3 regions of the Providencia huaxiensis genome follow, and region 1 is predicted to be linked to each of the others. Evidence: predicted binding sites of a transcription regulator. Region 1 holds the regulator's gene; each other region holds the start of a gene.

Region 1 (7,034 bases):
TAAACTCGGAAATAAATAGCATGCTAATAATTTATTATGAATTAATTTTCATTAAAAATAAAACATTTGATTTTTTTATCATTATTTTTAAACAGGAGACTAGAAAAGTTGTTGTTGTGTATCGATGGTTTTCTCTTGAGCTATTTTTTTATTTAATATTCTTAAATAACGTTGGTGACATAAACGAAGGACATTTCGTTTTTCACTATCCGAAAATTTTAACCAGTTAAAGCGTTCATCACGAGTGCGGTAACAACCTCGACAATAGCCTTGTTCATTACTTTGGCAAATACCACGACAAGGGCTGGGGATCTCAAAAAATTCAAGTTGTTCAGCCATAACTTTCCCCTTCAAAAGAAAAAATCACCATAAATGTATGATATACTCCTAGAAATGAGTATTACCATTATTTGTTCAAAAAACAAACTGTAATCATTGTATTTATTAATTTAAGCACGTTATATTAATAGGTAAATCGATTCAGGCTGATTCCAAGAGGTTTAAAAATGCGCTTACTCCATACTATGTTACGTGTTACTGATATGCAGCGTTCTATCGACTTTTACACAAAAGTGTTAGGCATGCGCTTATTAAGAACCAGTGAAAACACAGAGTATAAATACTCTCTCGCATTTGTTGGCTACAGCGATGAAAGTGAAGGCGCTGTCATAGAGTTAACCTATAACTGGGGTGTTGACCAATATGACATGGGTAACGCATATGGTCATATCGCCTTAGGCGTCGATGATGTTGCAAAAACGTGCGATGATATCCGTAGTGCGGGTGGTAACGTAACTCGTGAAGCGGGCCCTGTTAAGGGTGGAACAACTGTGATTGCATTTGTCGAAGATCCAGATGGCTATAAAATTGAGCTGATCGAAAACAAAAGCGCAAGTAAAGGCCTAGGCCATTAATTAGCGATATAATTTAAAAGTTTAGGCGCCTAACTCATCGCCTAAACTTTTATCACCGTTTACCTGCAAATTTTTACTGGTTTTGGCATAATGTCACCCAACCAGAAAACTAAAACTGAAAGTCCTAATGTCTGAAAAAAACAATCCAAATGCCCTAGTGAACCGCTTCAGGGGATACTATCCTGTCGTTATTGATGTTGAAACAGGTGGGTTTAATGCAAAAACTGACGGCCTGTTAGAAATTGCTGCCATCACCTTAAAAATGGACAAAGACGGCTGGCTCTCCATGGATGAAACATTACATTTTCATGTAGAACCTTTTGAAGGCGCAAATCTTGAGCCATCCGCTCTTGCCTTCACAGGAATTGATCCAACTAACCCTCTACGCGGTGCTGTTAGCGAATATGAGGCTCTTCATGCGATATTCAAAGTCATCCGCAAGGGCATGAAAAATACAGATTGTAATCGCGCAATTATTGTCGCTCATAACGCAAATTTTGATCACAGCTTTGTCATGAATGCTGCCGAACGAGCAGGTTTAAAACGTAATCCTTTCCATCCATTTGCAACCTTTGATACAGCGGCATTAAGTGGCTTAGTATTTGGTCAAACCATTTTGGCAAAAGCGTGTGTTTCCGCAGGTATCCCATTTGATGGCAAACAAGCTCATGGCGCGTTGTATGATACGAATCGAACGGCTCTGCTATTTTGCGAAATTGTTAATAAGTGGAAGAAATTGGGTGGTTGGCCAATTATTGAAGACTCTCAATAATCTTTTTATCAATAGTCATGACATAAAAAAAACCGTGTTTAGTAGAAAGTCATCAATGCTTTCACCAAATACGGTTTTTCAGTCTTTTAATTATGGCTTAATTCAGTCTGCACTAGCTTCATCTGCTGAACGGTATTTATCAGCCGTTTCTTTAATTAGAGATTGAAGCTCACCACGCTGGAACATTTCCATGATGATATCACAGCCACCGACCAGCTCACCATCAACCCACAGTTGAGGGAAAGTTGGCCAATTTGCATATTTTGGTAATTCCGCACGAATATCTGGATTTTGTAAGATATCAACATAGGCAAAACGTTCACCACAAGAAGACAGAGCTTGTACTGCCTGAGCAGAAAAACCACAGCTCGGAAGTTTAGGAGAGCCTTTCATATATAATAAAATTGGGTTTTCTTTAATTTGGCGCTCAATTCTTTCAATAGTTGTCATTTTTTAACTTCCTTAAAACAAAGATGCAGGTTTTGCAGTCAGCCGGTAACTGAGAGTCTACCGCAACTTAACAAAATACATTGACTGATTGACTGATATAATAAGAAACTGAATTGTTTCATACAATATGCCAGTTTTATAGGGGCATTACTATAGCATCCCAAAAAGTAAAAAGGCACCTTTTCTATCTTCTCTTTACCTAAGTCAAACAAGTAGCTATTTCTAAGTAAGAACTGAAATTTAATGTGCTTAGGTTCCTCACCTACAATATCTATATGATTTTTATCTGTAATTTCTCTATTTATCTGTTAGCATCTTAGTCGTCTCATTACCTTACCTTTGTAAGGTTGATCGTGCTATCATTAATATATTAAGTATCATATCGCCAATAGGCGAAACTCTAATGATAAGCTGTGACATATTATTTCGCTCACTTTAAGAGCAAACACCCTGAGTATTTTGATATAAAAGCAATCAAGGAGTACGCAATGTCATTTGAACTACCCGCTTTACCGTATGCAAAAGATGCTTTAGAACCTTATATCTCTGCAGAAACCTTAGAATATCACTATGGTAAACACCACAACACATACGTTGTTAACTTAAATAACCTCATCAAAGGTACTAACTTTGAAGGAAAATCTTTAGAAGAAATAATCAAAACTTCTGAAGCAGGGGTTTTTAACAACGCGGCACAAGTTTGGAACCACACTTTCTATTGGAATTGCTTAGCGCCAAACGCTGGTGGCGAGCCGACAGGAAAAGTTGCGGAAGCTATTAATAAAGCATTCGGTTCTTTTGCTGAATTTAAAGCTCAGTTTACTGATGCAGCAACCAAAAACTTCGGTGCTGGATGGACTTGGTTAGTGAAAAAAGCAGATGGTAGCCTTGCAATCGTAAATACATCGAATGCTGCGACCCCAATTTCTGGTGATGATAAACCCGTGTTAACCGTTGATATTTGGGAGCATGCTTACTATATCGATTACCGCAACGCCCGCCCTAAATACTTAGAAAACTTCTGGGCACTGGTTAACTGGAAATTTGTGGAAGAAAACTTAGCATAGTCACCTAGCAAGTATTGAAACAAAGCATAAATAGACAAGGGCGAGATACACTCGCCCTTTTATTTCACCCTACTTGAGGCTGAAATAAAATCAGAAAATATGTGCAGCAAGAAAGATAATCATTGCTAATGAGCCCAATGCAGCAAGCAATCCATATTTAACATCTGTATCCATGAGTTCCTCTCATTCTAATGTAATTGAATTAACAAATAACCATGCAATAATTAAGGTTATTAAGTATACATATCCAAAAAAGTAAAACTAGTGTCTATATCACATGTTATAACATCAATTATTTCTTTCGTTTTTGCGCTAGATCAGACAAAATCGACAACAAATCGCTAAATTATTGCCAGCAAAGGATCAATGCATCAATATGCAGGTAATTTTTTAACAAGAATTCTTATTGAGACCGGTTATTGGTCAGGAGTTTTTTTTCCCCATGGCAACGATTAAAGATGTGGCGAAACGCGCTGGCGTATCTACCACGACTGTATCCCATGTTATTAATAAAACGCGCTTTGTGGCCGATGATACTAAGACAGCGGTCTGGGCTGCGATTAAAGAGCTCAATTATTCACCGAGTGCAGTTGCCCGTAGTTTAAAAGTTAATCATACAAAGTCGATTGGTTTACTCGCAACCTCAAGTGAAGCACCTTACTTTGCGGAAGTCATTGAATCAGTTGAAAATAGTTGTTATGAAAAAGGTTACACGCTTATACTTTGTAATTCCCATAATAATTTGGGAAAACAAAAAGCGTATTTGCAAATGTTAGCGCAAAAGCGCGTTGATGGCCTACTCGTGATGTGTTCTGAATATCCAGATACGTTAATTAGTATGCTTGAAGATTATCGCAATATCCCAATGGTGGTGATGGATTGGGGAACCTCCCGAGGTGATTTTACAGACAGTATTATTGATAATTCATTCCATGGTGGGTACCTTGCAGGCCGCTATTTAATTGATCGTGGGCACCGTGATATTGGTGTGATCCCAGGTTCGCTCGAAAGAAACACCGGTATCGGCCGCTTAACAGGCTTCCAAAAAGCAATGGAAGAGGCAAAGATCACACTGAGAGACCAGTGGATAGTGCAAGGTGATTTCGAACCTGAGTCTGGTTATAAAGCAATGATGCAAATTTTAAGCCATAAACAACGCCCTACCGCGGTATTTTGTGGCGGCGATATCATGGCGATGGGGGCCATTTGTGCGGCTGATGAAATGGGGCTACGTGTTCCACAAGACATTTCAATCATTGGTTATGATAATGTACGAAATGCGCGCTATTTTACCCCAGCATTGACCACTATCCACCAACCAAAAGAGCGTTTAGGCCAAATGGCCTTCACTATGCTGCTCGATCGTATCGTAAATAAGCGCGAAGATGCTCAAACAATTGAAGTCCACCCTCGCCTTGTAGAACGTCGTTCTGTCGCTGACGGTCCATTTATCGATTACCGTCGATAAGACAAATAGTTAAGTTGAAAGCCACTCTGCGTTGAGCGTTTCGTTATCGCCAAGGTAATCTAATAACCAACGGAGCGCGGGTGATGTGTTATTTTCCACCCAAGTTAAACAGCAAGGACTGGGTGGAAATGGCTGGGCTAATGCTAGCTCAACTAATTGGCCTTTTTCACAAAGCGGAGCTGCTCGATGCTCAGGTACCATTCCAACGCATAACCCGTTAACTAAACAAGCTAGACCATTTTCCCAGTAAGGCACGACAAGCCGACGTTGGTTATCAAGTGCCCAAGTATCACGCTTGGGAAGGTTACGAGAGGTATCTTCAAGGCACAAGCTCGGATACTCTCTCATTTGGTCATCAGTCAGTTTTTCACCTATTTTTGCTAATGGATGTTCCGGGCTTGCGACACACATCCACGGCATAAACCCCATATCACGGAAACTGTATCTTTCACCTATCGGGGACGCTCGAGTCGCACCAATCGCAACATCTACGCGCCCGTCAGCCAGTGCATCCCACACTCCATTAAACACTTCTGGATGAATAAAAAGTTCAATATCAGGAAAATGACGATAAAAATCAATAATTAACTGTTCCGTCCTTTGAGGTTTAACAATGCAATCAACGGCAATACTAAATTGCCCGCGCCAGCCATTTGCAACTTGCTGGCACTGATGCCGGGTATCTGTCATTTTTTTGATAACAGAACGGCTTTCCTTAATAAATATCGCTCCTGCTTCTGTCAGAACAACATCACGATGTCGGCGTTCAAATAGAGGAACCGCAAGCCATTCTTCAACTTGCTTTACGGTATAACTGATTGCAGAAGGTACACGGTGCAATTCTTCAGCAGCACCACTAAAGCTCCCAGTTCGAGCAACTGCATCAATCACTTCGAGTGCATGTGCAGACCACATAACTTCTCCTTTCAAAAATTTTGATAGCAAGATCCAAATATTACCGTTTCACAACCTAAAAAAATAGCCTATACAATGGAGCCATCATTAACATTTTTTTAAATATCAGATAAGTAATAATTATGTCGAATACTGTGAAAAAAAATTCCCCTGGTTTTATGGTTTACCTTGCAGGACTTAGCATGCTAGGGTTTTTAGCCATTGATATGTATTTACCTGCATTTGGTGCTATGCAAAACACCTTGCATACATCTGAAGGCGCTATCAGTGCTTCTCTCAGTATATTTTTAGCTGGTTTTGCCTTCGCTCAACTGTTGTGGGGGCCATTATCAGACAAACTTGGCCGTAAGCCTGTGCTCATTGTGGGCTTAACTATTTTCATTATAAGTAGCTTAGCCATTTATTGGGTAGAAACCGCAACACAGCTGTTAACTCTACGTTTTTTACAGGCTGTTGGTGTCTGCTCCGCTGCGGTTTTATGGCAAGCGCTTGTTATCGACCGCTATGATGAAGCAAATACCCAAAAAGTCTTTGCTTCTATTATGCCGCTAGTCGCGCTATCCCCTGCTTTAGCGCCATTATTAGGTGCATGGGTTCTAGAGCACCAAACATGGGAAGCAATTTTCCTGATCCTAATGGCTGTGGGCATATTACTTTTATTACCAACACTCTTTTTGAAAAATGTCTCAGTTAAAACAATCACTGATGACAGCCAACCGCAGGCTAAGATTTCTTTCTCAAACTTACTCAGTTCCCCTGTTTTCAGCGGTAACGTGCTGGTTTATGCATCCTGTAGTGCGGGTTTCTTCGCTTGGTTAACAGGGTCACCTTTTATCTTACGTAACATGGGGTTCAACCCTGCTGATATTGGTCTGAGTTATATTCCACAAACTTTAGCCTTTATTGTTGGTGGATATGGCTGCCGTATTTTATTAGCAAAAATTCGTGCAGAAGCGTTATTTCCATTGTTACTGATTGGTTACGCGGTAAGCATGTCTATTTTATTCATCATGGCCATCTATACCACGCCATCATTAACCATGATATTGATCCCATTCTGCTTTATGGCGGCAATGAACGGGGCCTCTTACCCTATTGCAGTATCCAAAGCACTAAATACATTTCCTAGTGCGAGTGGTAAAGCAGCTGCGTTGCAAAATGCTTTACAGTTAGGCCTATGTTTTTTAGCAAGCCTGCTTGTTTCTGCCCTGCCCTTCGACCCATTGTTAGCCACAACTGGTGTAATGGCAGTTACAATTATCCCAATGGCTATTGGTTATTTTATGCAACGCTGTGACAAAAAAAACAGTCAAACTCTTGAGCAGGTCGACTGCCAGGCGAATTCATAAAATGTAGTTTATCGAATCAATCATGCCGTATTTTATCGGCATGATTGTTATTTAATAAATTCAAGAAAAACGTCTTCCAGTGTATAGCACTTGTGACTA
Region 2 (7,034 bases), 1.6 Mb from region 1:
CGATGACTTGAGCTGGAAAGCCTGCCCAACCCCATTGGTTTAAATCAACGAGATCAATATTCGAACCCGATGCTCTCAGTAAGAAGGGGACTTTTTTCGGTTCTTGTTTTACCAGCAGGCCAATCTTACTGATGCCTTTATCGGTACTGACTGTTAAGCTCGCTGCAGCTGAAGATTTACCACTTTGACGCACTTCAATAAACGGGCGGCGTACTAGAACTTGGTTGATTGTGCCGCTATCTGCAGTGAATGTCGCTTTACCGCTCCAAATTCCCCACTGCTTTTGTTTAATCAAGTCGATATTTTCAATATTGCCACTGAGCGCGGTCAGTTCGAAAGGAAACTGCGGTTGGATATTCATCAAAAGTGATTGGGAAAGGGTGAATTTTTTGATACTTAAACCGGATAACCAAGCTGGTGTAGGCTCTGCAAAGAATGATAGCCAAGTTTCAGGCAGTGTGTATAAGATACCCGCTAGTTTGCCTTCGTCGATAGTCAGTACTCGATCATTGCGCTGCCAAGACCCACTGAGGTTAAAGACGCCTTTATTATAGTAACCCGATAACTTGTTGATACTCAGGTTGTCACCGTTAATTTTCAGGTCACCAATTAAGGTACTCAGTTGCTGGTCTTTCACGACAAATTGGTCAACATTAAAGCTAATGTTGCTTTCGGAACTCGTCCAGCTCCCTCTCGTGAAGCTGAGTTGGTCAATTTCGGTGCTCAGGCCAGAAAGTGCCCAATCTTTACCTTGAATATCAACATTGGTTAGTTCTACCTTTTTGACCTGCAATGATTTTTCACTCGCTATTGCATCAAATAGTGAATCGAAATCAACTTTATTTTCCCAGCCGACTTTATTCATGGTGAGGGAGTCAACCATGATAGAGCCATCGTCAAGTACCTTTCCAGCACCCGCAATATAGCCGTTATTTAAGTAGGCACTTGCTTGGCTTATTTCTGTTCCTTGCTGCTGTAATTTACCCGTAATGGCAACATTCTTGAATGAAAGGTCATTGAATTTTAATTGGTTAGAGGTAAATCGAAAATCACCGTAACCAAAAGGCGTGTTCTCGGTGGGTTTCCAAGGGGTAATTCCCCCCGTGAAGCCAGTGACTTGCACGGTATCATCACCTTTTTTAAGCGTGATTTGGCTATTTTCAAATTGCAAAATATTAGCGGAAATAGGTAGCAGTATCGTATCGGGTGTGACTGTTGTAGATAATGTTCCTTGAGTGATAACCAAACGTTTGATAGCGGTGCCGCTAAATATATTTTTCCAGTTAACATCAAGCACGACTTGCCGTGAGTCTAAAGATAGATCACTGTTTTTAGCAGCTAATTTGACATCTTGGAAGATGAATTCACCGGGGTTAGAAAATTCATGCCCCATAATTCCCACATCAATATCATAATTGGTGAATTTACTTAAAAATTGACTGGAGTAGGATGCACCCCAACGGGTTTGCAGCCCGATATAAGTAAAAATAAACAATAGCAGCAGTAACAAAAGTGCATAGGTAGTAAATTTGATTAACCATTTCACAGTTTACTGCTCCTTTGGTTTGTTGACGAATAGACACTGGAAGAGACTGCCTAATATAGCGACAATTTAAGGATAGCATACAGAAAAACCGCCAGAGTGTTCAACACTGGCGGCTAGAATGAAGGTTATTTTTCGAGAGGGAAGACTAAATTCAGAACAATTGCAGTTAAACCACCTGCAGCAATACCGGAAGAAAACAAGGTTTTTAGCCAATCAGGGGCAAATTGCAAAATCAAGGGTTGCTGTGAAACGCCCATACCCACTGCGAGGGAAAGCGCAATAATCATGATGGCGCGGCGATTGAGTGGTTCACGAGATACAATGCGCACACCTGAAGCGGCAATGGTACCAAACATTACAATTGTTGCTCCGCCTAATACGGGCTCTGGAATTTGTTGCACAAAGCCTGCAACCGCAGGGAACAACCCTAATAACACTAACATTAAAGCGACAATGTAGCCGACATAGCGACTTGCCACCCCTGTTAATTGGATAACACCGTTGTTTTGCCCAAAGCAAGAGTTAGGGAAAGTATTAAATACCGCAGAAACCATTGAGTTCAACCCATTAGCAAGTACGCCACCTTTTATACGTTTCATGTATAAAGGGCCACGAACAGGTTGCTCAGATACATCAGAAGTGGCGGTAATATCACCTATCGTTTCTAAGGAAGTCACCATAAAAATGAGAATTAATGGTATCAACAGGTTCCAGTCGAAGGATAAGCCATAATAGAAAGGCTCAGGGACAGTAATAATTGGCTGGTTGGCTTCCATTGGTTGCGCATTTGGCAACATGTCCATCCACCAAGCAGCAATATAGCCAACAGCCATAGCAATGACTAAAGATGCGACACGTAAGTAAGGGTTTTTCTGCCGATTAAGTAAAATAATAACCGCTAAAACAACCCCAGCTAAAATCAAATAATCAGGGGAACCAAAAGTGTTGTCACTAATTGCACCATAGCCACCGCCAATGGATGTTAACCCGACTTGAATCAAGGATAGGCCGATAATCATGACAACAACACCTGAAACTAGTGGTGTAATGACTCGACGGGCTAGATGTAAGAATCGAGAAAGAATCACTTCGGTGAGTGCCGCAACTAGCAATGTGCCGAATAAGGCTGCCATCATCGACGGAATATCAGCGCCACCTTGCTTAAGTGCAACACCACCCATGATTAAAGGTGCAACAAAGTTAAAACTGGTTCCTTGAATCGAAAGCAAGCCTGACCCAATAGGGCCCCACGCACGAATTTGAATTAAAGAAGCAATACCGGAGGCAAATAAAGACATACTAATGATGCGCTGGGTGTCGTGAGCTGGTAGTCCTAATGCCTGGCAAATCAGCATCGCAGGGGTAATCACCGCAACAAACATCGCCAGAAGATGTTGCCCAGCGGCAAACAAGGCTTGCGGCAGCGGTGGGCGGTCTTCTAATTTATAGATGAGTTCGCTTTGCGTTTGTATGGTCGCTTCAGTAGTTTGTTTTTCAGACGTCGCAGTATTCATTGCCTTCATTTCTCGCCAACAAAAAACGCATTGTAATGTGTCGAAATTAAAAAGCAATCGTTTGCGCGTAAAAAACATTGATCAATGTTAAATAAGGCTGTCACATTTTTATATCTTTTAACTTGTATTTATAACAGTTTTTTTTTCTAATCCTATAACCTGCTTTTGGCGTTTTAAGGAAGAAATTAACGTCTTACTAGTTTTTGATAATTTTAACAACAGACGAGGTACGTGAATGTATCATCTCGATGTCTACGGTACACTGGTAGCTGCTACTTTAGTACTATTGCTTGGGCGTAAACTGGTCAAATCAGTCCCTTTCCTTGAAAAATATACAATCCCTGAACCTGTTGCAGGTGGGTTGTTAGTTGCTTTTAGTCTTTTATTGCTTAAACAATTATTTGACTGGAGCCTTTCTTTTGACTTATCACTGCAAGAACCTATGATGCTGGCATTCTTTGCCACAATTGGTCTTAATGCCAACCTTGCTAGTTTGAAGGCTGGTGGTAAAGCATTGTTTATCTTCATTTTTGTGGTTGTTGGTTTATTGCTTGTCCAAAATACAGTAGGGATTGCTCTTGCTGAATTATTGGGATTAGACCCTCTCATGGGGCTATTAGCTGGTTCAATTACCTTATCTGGTGGTCATGGAACTGGCGCGGCATGGGGGAAAATTTTCACTGAAAACTATGGTTTCCAAAGTGCAACAGAAGTTGCAATGGCTTGTGCTACATTTGGACTTGTTCTCGGTGGTTTAATCGGTGGACCTGTTGCACGTTTTCTAACGCGTAATATTCCAACGCCAGGAACGGCTGAAGATGATAAAGACGTTCCAACAGCATTTGAGAAACCACAATCTGGACGCATGATCACTTCAATGGTTTTAATTGAAACTATTGCACTGATCGCTATTTGTCTATTGGTGGGAAGTTTTATTGCAGGCCAATTAGCCGATACTCCTTTCGCATTGCCTAAGTTTGTCTGCGTACTTTTTGTTGGTGTAATTTTAAGTAACAGCTTATCACTGCTTGGTTTTTACCGAGTATTCGACCGCGCTGTTTCTGTCATGGGTAACGTGAGCCTCTCATTATTCTTAGCAATGGCACTCATGAGCTTGAAACTGTGGGAATTAGCATCACTTGCAATCCCAATGATTATCATTCTTGCTGTACAGGCTTGTGTGATGGCAGGATATGCTATTTTTGTGACTTTCCGCGTGATGGGCAAAAACTATGACGCTGCAATCTTAGCTGCAGGTCACTGTGGGTTCGGTCTTGGTGCGACACCAACAGCTATTGCGAATATGCAAGCTGTTACGGATAGATTAGGTCCATCTCACTTAGCATTCTTGGTTGTACCAATGGTTGGGGCATTCTTCATTGATATTGTTAATGCGATAGTTATTAAACTGTATCTGATGCTGCCATTATTCCCAACGATTGCTGGTTAACCTTCATTTAATAATAAATCAAGTAAAGCAGGTATTGCCGTGAAAATATTCACGGCAATTTTCATTTTAGGGAACGAATAAAAAGAAGATATAAGACTTAAGCGTGGCTGTACTGCTCTCGCTCAGGTAACCAACGCTCAATAAGTTGTTGTGCATTTTCAGGGTAATTTTGTTGAATATGGCGAGCAAGGCGTTGCACTTCTGGCAACATATATTGGTCACGCAACAAGTCTGCGACTTTAAATTCTGCATTTCCTGTTTGTCTAGTGCCTAATAATTCCCCTGGCCCGCGAATTTCGAGATCTTTTTGTGCGATAACGAAGCCATCATTACTATCCCGTAATACTTGTAGTCTTTGTTTAGCGGTATGGGTTAACGGTGTCTTGTACAATAATACACAGTGAGATGCGATAGCCCCGCGGCCGACTCGCCCTCTTAGTTGGTGCAACTGAGCTAGACCAAGGCGCTCAGGGTTATCAATAATCATTAAACTTGCATTAGGCACATCCACACCGACTTCAATGACCGTTGTAGCAACAAGCAGTTGAATTTCATTTCGTTTAAAAGCCGCCATAATGCTTTGTTTTTCAACAGGTTTCATTCGGCCATGGACTAAGCCTACTTTTAATTCAGGTAGTGCCAGTGCAAGCTCTTCGCTGGTCACTTGAGCCGCTTGCGCTTCTAATAATTCAGAGTCTTCAATGAGTGTACAGACCCAATAGGCTTGGCGGCCTTCTTCAATACAGGCTTGGCGAACGCGTTCAATAATATCGTTACGGCGAGTGTCCGGTATGGCGACAGTGGTGACGGGTGTTCGTCCTGGAGGTAGTTCATCGATGACAGAGGTATCTAAGTCTGCATACGCTGTCATCGCCAGCGTCCGTGGGATTGGCGTAGCGGTCATGATTAATTGATGAGGGTGGTAACCTTGCTGCTCACCTTTTTCACGCAGAGCGAGCCGCTGATGAACGCCAAAGCGATGTTGTTCATCAATGATAACAAGCCCTAGTGCTTTAAAGCTCACTTGCTCTTGGAAAATAGCGTGTGTTCCAACAACCATCGCGACTTCTCCACTTGCGATGGCATCTTGCTGAGCCTGACGTGCCTTACCCTTTTGTTTACCCGCGAGCCAACCTACTTTGACGCCTAAAGGTTCTAACCACTGTTTGAAAGTATTGGCATGTTGCTCTGCAAGAATTTCAGTGGGAGCCATCAGTGCCACTTGTTTGCCATTCTCGATGGCACAAACGGCCGCTAAGGCTGCAACGAGAGTTTTCCCTGACCCGACATCCCCTTGAATCAAACGCATCATAGGGGCGTTTTTAGCGAGGTCTGCTTCAACTTCGCTAACAACACGGTTTTGTGCGTTTGTTGGTGAAAATGGTAATTGTGCAAGTAACTGAGATTTTAATTGACCACTTGCGACTAACGGCTGGGCATATAGGCGTTCATTACCTGCGCGGATAGCTAACATGCTTAGATGGTGAGCGAGTAATTCTTCGAGGACTAGCCGCTTTTGTGCGGGATGATGGCCTTTTTCTAGCTCACTCAGTGCTACATTCGGTGGTGGGTTGTGTAATAAGCGAATGGCATCTGGCAAACTTATCATTCCACGGCTAAGTTCTTCAGGAAGTAATTCTTTTATTTCCCCGCTATCAAGTAACCCGAGTGCTTGCTCCATGACTTTGCGTAAAGTCGCTTGGCGAACACCTTCAGTGGTTGGGTATACTGGTGTTAAATTCTCTTGCAAGCTGATATTGCTGGTTTCTTTAGATACTTTATATTCAGGGTGAATGATTTCCGGCCCTGTATTTCCTCTGCGAACTTCCCCATAGGCGGTAACCTGTCTTCCTTCCGCTAAATTATTTTTCATTGCCGCTGAAAAATTGAAAAAACGTAAGGTGAGGTTGCCTGTTCCATCGGAAATTAAGCAGGTCATCATTCTTTTTCGGCCGAAGACGACTTTAGTTTGCAGGACTTCGCCTGTGATTGTTGCTGTCGTACCGGGAAGGAGATCTTTTATTTGATATAAACGAGTATGGTCTTCATAGCGCAAAGGGAAATGAAGAAGAAGGTCTTGAACGGTGTTCAAACCGATTTTACGCATTTTTTCTGACTGACTTGCACCAACACCATGCAATGAGGTCAGTGAAATGGTATCAAGTAGCCCATTATTCATGTTATTTCCTTCTATTTAACCCAACTGCCGTCTTTTCATTTTTTCGGTTAATTGCATTTGTGCCCACCACGAGTCATCAGCTTCAATTTGCCCTTGGCTATTGATAAATGGGCGAGGAAGCCCCTTACGTTTAGCAACTTCAGCGAGTACAGGGTAACCACCTTCGAATAACCAAGCTTGTTGTTCATCTGGTGAAAGTAAGCAGTGTTCACGGTCGTACATCCCCGCTTGTTGCCGCTGCCTTTGGGCTTCATATAAAATTAGTGCAGAAGCGACGGAAACGTTCAAAGATTGCACCATACCAGCCATTGGAATAATAATGTGTTTATCAGCCAGTGCGAGGGC
Region 3 (7,034 bases), 1.5 Mb from region 1:
AGAAGGGAGGAAACTCGCAAGTCCACAAGTTAAGCCCAGTAGCGTAAAGCCAAACCCAGCTTCGCTCCAGCTCCATTTGAGCTCACTTATCATTTCAGGCAAGACCACGCCAAGAGAGGTAAAGGTTGTCGCGGTGGCTAAAAAATAAACAAGTCCTAACAGAACAAGAATGCACCACTGATAAAACGGACTAAAAGTCTGCGAGGACATATTGACTCCAGTAATGCCGCACACCTTAAATCAGGATATTTGTTTTCTGGATGACGGCGAAAATAGCATAATGCCCGAAAATAGTTTCGGGCATCGAATAGGGCTATTTTCCCTATTTATTGATGAGAGTACCAGTCTAATTTTGCATTTGCCCACTCAATGCCACTTTTGTACTCATTTGGCAAAAGTGAAGCCAATGCGTTAAGTGTTGCAGATAACTGGTTGTGGTCACTATGAGAAAGGTTTAAATGGCCAACTTTACGAGCAGGGCGCACCTCTTTCTCATACCAGTGAAGGTGAACGAGGGGTAAGCTCAGCCAGTCTATATTTACATCAGTACCGATTAAATTGACCATAACAGCAGGGCTATACACTTCAGGTGACGGCATTGGTAGGTCTAATATGGCACGTAAATGCAGCTCAAATTGGCTAATGGATGCGCCATTTTGTGTCCAGTGGCCGCTATTGTGTACTCGAGGCGCAATCTCGTTAATCAGTAGGTTATCACCCACGACAAAACATTCCATTGCCATTACACCGATATAGCCTAACTCATCCATGACAGCGCTAAGCATGGCTTGAGCTTGTTCCTGCTGCGGGTTAGTCGACTTAGGGAAAGCTACGCTTGTACGTAAAATGCCTTCTTGGTGCAAATTATGGGTTATCGGGTAAAAAACGGATTTTCCCGCTGCGTTTCGGGCACCAATGACAGAGACTTCGGCGTCAAAGGGAATACCTTGCTCAACGATACATTCACCGTAAATTTCAGCGGGTAAGTCTTTTTCATCACCAGGGCGAACACGCCATTGACCACGCCCGTCATAGCCGCCAGTTCTGCGTTTTACAATGAGAAAATCACCGAGTTTGGCAAATAATTCAGGCCATTGTTCGGGGGTTTCTAATAGAGCCCAAGGTGCAGTGGAAAGTTGCAAACTATCAAATAAGCTTTTTTGTGGAAACCTATCCGCTAAACGTGGAAAAATATCACGGTTAATAAAGGCATTATGGCGAGCTAATTCTTTGGTTAGCGGGGTTTCCGGCCAGCGTTCAATTTCCGCGGTGATGACGCTTTGTTGATAAGGAACCGCTTCGGGCTCTGCATCAAGACCAACAGGAAAAACGGCAATGCCTAATGGCTCGCCAGCTTGGCGTAGCATACGGCCTAATTGGCCATTACCAAGCACGCAAACGGGTTTCATTAGGCGTTCCTCGGGTCTGGGTTGTTTAACACATCATTGGTTTGTGCTTCTCGCCATGCAATGAGGCGATTGAAAATAGCAGTATCACTTATCGCTAATACTTGCGCGGCTAACAGCGCTGCGTTTGCTGAGCCTGCTTTACCGATGGCTAGCGTACCAACAGGAATGCCTTTAGGCATTTGCACGATAGAATATAAGCTATCAACACCACTCAATGCAGTGCTTTGTACCGGAACACCAAAAACAGGGACTAATGTTTTAGCGGCAATCATTCCTGGTAGATGTGCGGCACCACCCGCGCCCGCGATAATCACATCAAATCCGTTCTCTTTGGCGGTTTCAGCAAAAGAAAATAGTTTATCTGGTGTTCGGTGCGCAGAGACGATTTCGACATGAAAAGGGATTTGGAGTTCTGTTAATACATCAGCTGCGTGCTGCATGGTCGTCCAATCACTTTTCGAACCCATAACAATGGCGATTTTTGCCGCAGATTGAGCAGGAACTTGGGCAGTCATTTGGTGCTTTCCTGTATTGAAAAAAAACATCACCCTGAGGTGGGAAATTGAATTGTCTTGATCATATCATGGTAAAGCAGCAAGGAAAACGTTTGCGTGATTAATAAATAAGCAAACAGTTGTGGGAGATATTGAAAATGGTTAGTCAGGCAAAATTACTCAAAGGGAAAGAAAGTTAGTTCAATGCCTTGCTCGTTAATCACAAAGGCTGAACCTTCGTGGTGCCACGCACCTAATACACCTCGATAATGCAATTTACCACCAATATTTATCTCATGAATGGCAGGCCGGTGAGTATGACCATGGATCATCCATTGCGCTTGGTGCCTTTGTAATGCATCAATAACGGCTTGTGAATTGACGTCCATAATCGACTCGGCTTTCATGCTGCTTGCATATTGGCTATTTTGCCGCATTTTTTGTGCGATACGGCGACGTATGAAGAGCGGGAGTAGTAAAAACACTCGTTGGATCCAAGGCGTGTGAACTTTTTTACGGTAATTTTGATAGGCGGCATCATCTGTGCATAAAGTATCACCATGCAGAATTAAAATGCGCTTATCATAAAGTTCGAGCAATGTTTCTTGTGGGAGTATGGTCATGCCACACTGTTTCGCATAGCGTTTACCAATTAAAAAATCTCGATTTCCATGAATGAAATAGCAGGGAATGCCGCGTTCTGTGAGCTGTTTCAATTCATTGGCAACTAGCTGATGCAGCGGATTGGCATCATCATCGCCCACCCAATAATTAAAAAAATCACCGAGAATATATAGGCTTTCGGCATGGATGGCTTGCTGTTGAATAAAATTAATAAAACCGGCGGTGATCGCCGGTTCATCTTCACTCAAATGCAAATCTGCAATGATGTAAGTGGACATGCGTTCAGGTTTACTCGCTGACCGTCACTTTTTCAATGATGACGTCTTCGCGTGGAACGTCTTGGTGGAAGCCGCTACGACCTGTTGAGACACCTTTGATTTTGTCAACAACGTCCATACCTTCAACCACTTCAGCAAACACGCAGTAACCCCAGCCATCAGGGCGTTCTGAACGGAAGTTTAAGAAGTCGTTGTCAGCAACGTTGATGAAAAATTGTGCTGTTGCAGAATGCGGGTCGTTAGTACGAGCCATCGCTAAAGTACCACGGGTATTTTTTAGACCGTTGTTAGCTTCATTTTTGATAGGTGCTTTAGTGTTTTTTTGTTCCATGCCTGGCTCAAAACCACCGCCTTGGATCATGAAGCCATTAATAACACGATGGAAAATGGTATTATTGTAAAAACCTTCACGGCAGTAAGTTAAAAAATTTCCGACAGTAACGGGGGCTTTATCGTCAAACGTTTTGATAACAATGTCACCGTGATTGGTATGAAATGTAACCATAATAGCTATCCTGAATAATTGTTTTTTGTGCGCTAACTTGCGAAAGCGTTGAGATCAGCACGTTTATATCACAGATAAAACCTGACTTGAAGCGGAAGGAAGCTTAGTCGGCCGTTTATAGCATAATAGATGTGTATTAAACCTAATCAATAAACTGAAAAGGAAGCGGGGTAAACCCTTGCATTCTTAAGGTGATCGGGGTTCAATAACATGATATTTTATCGGTAGAAATCGATAATCATTTTTCAAATAAATGGAAAAGTTCAGATGCTACAAATTTTTAATACACAAAGTCGTCAAAAAGAAGAGTTTAAGCCCATCCAAGCAGGGAAGATTGGGATGTATGTGTGTGGCATCACTATCTACGACTTGTGTCATATCGGCCATGGCCGTACATTTGTGGCGTTTGATGCAATTAGCCGCTATTTACGTTATTTGGGTTATGACTTAAATTATGTACGCAACGTCACCGATATTGACGATAAAATCATTAAACGTGCGGCAGAAAATAATGAAAGTGTCGAAGAGCTAACAACGCGTATGTTGGCTGAAATGCATAAAGATTTCGATGCGTTAAATATTTTACGTCCTGATAGCGAACCACGCGCAACACGTCATATTGGTGAAATTATTGAATTAACCCAAAGCTTGATAGAGCGTGGTCATGCCTATGTTGCTGCGAATGGCGATGTGATGTTTGAAGTCAAAACCGATCCAAATTATGGACTGTTATCGCGTCAAGATTTAGAACAGCTGCAAGCAGGTGCTCGCGTCGAAGTTGCTGATGTAAAACGTAATCCAATGGACTTCGTCTTGTGGAAAATGTCTAAAGAAGGCGAACCAAGCTGGAGATCCCCATGGGGCTTAGGCCGTCCAGGTTGGCACATTGAATGTTCGGCCATGAACAGCAAAACGTTAGGCAACCATTTTGATATTCACGGTGGCGGCTCTGATTTAATGTTTCCTCACCATGAAAATGAAATTGCGCAATCTACCTGTGCCCATGATGGCCCATATGTGAACTACTGGATGCACTCCGGTATGGTCATGGTAGACAGAGAGAAAATGTCTAAATCTCTCAATAACTTCTTTACTATCCGTGATGTGCTTGAGTATTACGATGCAGAAACGGTGCGTTATTTTCTGTTATCAGGCCATTACCGTAGCCAACTGAATTACACAGAAGAGAACTTGAAACAGGCACGTACTGCGCTTGAGCGCATGTACACTGCGTTGCGTGGTACGGATAAGTCAGCTGTGCCTGCAGGTGGTGACGAGTTTAAAGCACGTTTCATTGAAGCGATGAATGATGACTTTAATACACCTGAAGCCTATTCGGTATTATTTGACATGGTTCGTGAAGTTAACCGCCTGAAATCAGAAGATATGTCAGCAGCAAATGGTATGGCTGCACAATTGCGTGAGTTAGCAAGCGTGCTGGGTTTATTAGAACAAGACCCTGAAGTCTTTTTAAAAGGCGGTGCACAAACTGAAGATGATGCGGAAGTGGCAAAAATTGAGGCATTAATTCAACAACGCCTAGATGCACGTAAGAATAAAGATTGGGCACAAGCGGATGCGGCTCGTGATGAACTTACTGCCATGGGGATTGTGCTTGAGGATGGGGCACAGGGGACCACTTGGCGTCGCAAATAATACGCGTCATATTTCGCGCTGTGGCGGTGTTGCCATCACTTGGCTACTTGGGTCACATACTTTTGTATGCTCCCCAAGTTATCATTTTAAGTACTGATTGATTTAAAAATAAATTTTCATATATTCAAACGGTTAGGTATTGGTATCTAACCGTTTTTATTTTGTTAGCTAAAATTGAAAGAAATAATTATTTATTTACCAAAGAATTGATGCACATAGAATATATTTTCATCAATTAAAGTTTGAGTAAGGGTAATTATGGTAATTAAGACGAGTCAAAGTTCTGTAAAATCAGGTGGGTGTACTGATGAGAATTTAATCAATAACTATATGAAAGATCATAAAGTTCCAAGTAATGCATCCAAAAATATCGCTAGATGCATAAAAGGAATAAAAAATAAAATTAGTCAGCCGATTACGAGGTTTACTCAAAAACTCCGAAACTTTTTCAAACCTTCTCAAAGGGTTGTACCACTAGAACGAACTTTTATTAGTTATATTGGTAAAGTCGATAACTCCGCCCCCAAAGTTATTCCGAATATAGACAAAAAACAATTAAAAATATAAAGATAGAAGATGCTTCATTGTCTCTTAATGCTCCTAACAGGCCTCCACTCATAAAATGTCTAACAGTAATCAGAAACCGAGAAAATTTAAGTTTAGATTCATATCAGCATAGTTATATTGAACCAATAGAAAGGCCTTCGAGTAATAATATTATCTTTTTCTCATTGGATAAAAAGCCCCCCAATTAAGGGGGGGAATAAGACTACCAACAGGGACTAGGAATGGAACTTAAAGTTGTGTGATTAAGCGATACTCGCCATTTCTTGTTGGGCTTCTTTAGGTGTCGCTTTTTTGACAATGGCATAAAGCACACCTGAAACCACCGTACCAGCCACTATCGCGAATAAATACATCAATACATGATTAATAGCTCCGGGTATTAACAGCACAAATAAACCACCGTGAGGTGCCATTAGCTGAATACCAAAATACATGGATAGCGCCCCTGTTATTGCGCCACCAATAATGCAAGTAGGGAGAACACGAATCGGGTCTTTGGCCGCAAATGGGATCGCACCTTCTGAAATAAAACATAAACCGAGAACAAAAGAGGCTTTACCCGCTTCGCGTTCAGCAGGTACAAACTTATGTCGTGCTAATAGTGTTGCAACGCCCATTGCCAGAGGTGGCACCATTCCTGCCGCCATAATTGCTGCCATTGGCGCATAGGTTTGTGAACTTAATAGACCGACACCAAAGGCATATGCGGCTTTATTGACTGGGCCTCCCATATCCGTACACATCATCGCCCCTAGAATTGCGCCTAAGATCACCGCATTAGTGGTTCCCATGGTATTTAACCAGTTAGTTAGCCAATCCATTAACCACGCTACAGGGTGGCCAATGACATAGATCATCGCTAAACCCGTGAATAAAGTGGAAATGAGCGGTACGATTAGAATTGGCTTTAACGCTTCCATAGTTTGCGGCAATTTTAATCGGGTACTAATAAAGTGAGCACTATAACCGGCAAGAAAACCAGAAATGATCCCACCTAAGAACCCTGCACCTAAAGTGGTTGCAAGTACCCCGCCGACCAAACCTGGGGTTAACCCCGTTCTGTCAGCAATGGAATAGGCGATATAACCCGATAGTACAGGCACCATTAATGCAAGGGCTGTTTGTCCGCCAATTAGGCTAAGTGCCCAAGCCAGAGAGCCTTCGACATTGGATGCGTCTAAACCAAAAGCAAATGAAAGCGCAGTACATAATCCCCCAGCGACAACCATAGGGAGCATGTATGATACCCCGGTAAGTAAGTGCTTATACACTCCGCGTTTTTCTGTCGATCTACTCGTTTGGGCTGATGTTTTTCCGCTTTGTGGTGTGAATATATTTGCTTCTTCTACTGCTCTATCCATTTCTTGTGCTGTTTTCTTCAATGCGGCACTGGTGGAGGTGCGGTACATTGGCTTCCCCGAAAACTTATCCACATTGACTTCGATATCGGCAGCGACAATGACTAAATCAGCTTGTGCTATCTCTTCTGGCGTAATTTCAT

The links. The regulator PurR, encoded in region 1, represses purine synthesis genes. The targets are predictions, from matches to a motif close to CANGCAAACGTTTGCNTG.
Region 2: the regulator PurR is predicted to act here: its motif matches at 3,111-3,128, upstream of gltS (sodium/glutamate symporter).
Region 3: the regulator PurR is predicted to act here: its motif matches at 2,006-2,023, upstream of purE (5-(carboxyamino)imidazole ribonucleotide mutase).

Annotation. Positions count from the first base shown of each region.
Region 1 covers NZ_CP031123.2:1,144,881-1,151,914, reverse strand. The annotation lists gene CYG50_RS06765 (DUF1289 domain-containing protein) at 100-339, opposite strand; gene gloA (lactoylglutathione lyase) at 507-914, shown strand; gene rnt (ribonuclease T) at 1,042-1,686, shown strand; gene CYG50_RS06750 (Grx4 family monothiol glutaredoxin) at 1,789-2,136, opposite strand; gene sodB (superoxide dismutase [Fe]) at 2,625-3,203, shown strand; gene purR (HTH-type transcriptional repressor PurR) at 3,646-4,671, shown strand; gene punR (DNA-binding transcriptional activator PunR) at 4,681-5,586, opposite strand; gene punC (purine nucleoside transporter PunC) at 5,709-6,935, shown strand.
Region 2 covers NZ_CP031123.2:4,116,686-4,123,719, forward strand. The annotation lists gene CYG50_RS20825 (AsmA family protein) at 1-1,546, opposite strand, end outside; gene CYG50_RS20830 (uracil-xanthine permease family protein) at 1,672-3,060, opposite strand; gene gltS (sodium/glutamate symporter) at 3,296-4,510, shown strand; gene recG (ATP-dependent DNA helicase RecG) at 4,608-6,689, opposite strand; gene trmH (tRNA (guanosine(18)-2'-O)-methyltransferase TrmH) at 6,705-7,034, opposite strand, start outside.
Region 3 covers NZ_CP031123.2:2,632,139-2,639,172, reverse strand. The annotation lists gene CYG50_RS13895 (MFS transporter) at 1-210, opposite strand, end outside; gene purK (5-(carboxyamino)imidazole ribonucleotide synthase) at 327-1,409, opposite strand; gene purE (5-(carboxyamino)imidazole ribonucleotide mutase) at 1,409-1,924, opposite strand; gene lpxH (UDP-2,3-diacylglucosamine diphosphatase) at 2,080-2,805, opposite strand; gene ppiB (peptidylprolyl isomerase B) at 2,816-3,310, opposite strand; gene cysS (cysteine--tRNA ligase) at 3,578-4,966, shown strand; gene CYG50_RS13865 (hypothetical protein) at 5,225-5,533, shown strand; gene fruA (PTS fructose transporter subunit IIBC) at 5,776-7,034, opposite strand, start outside.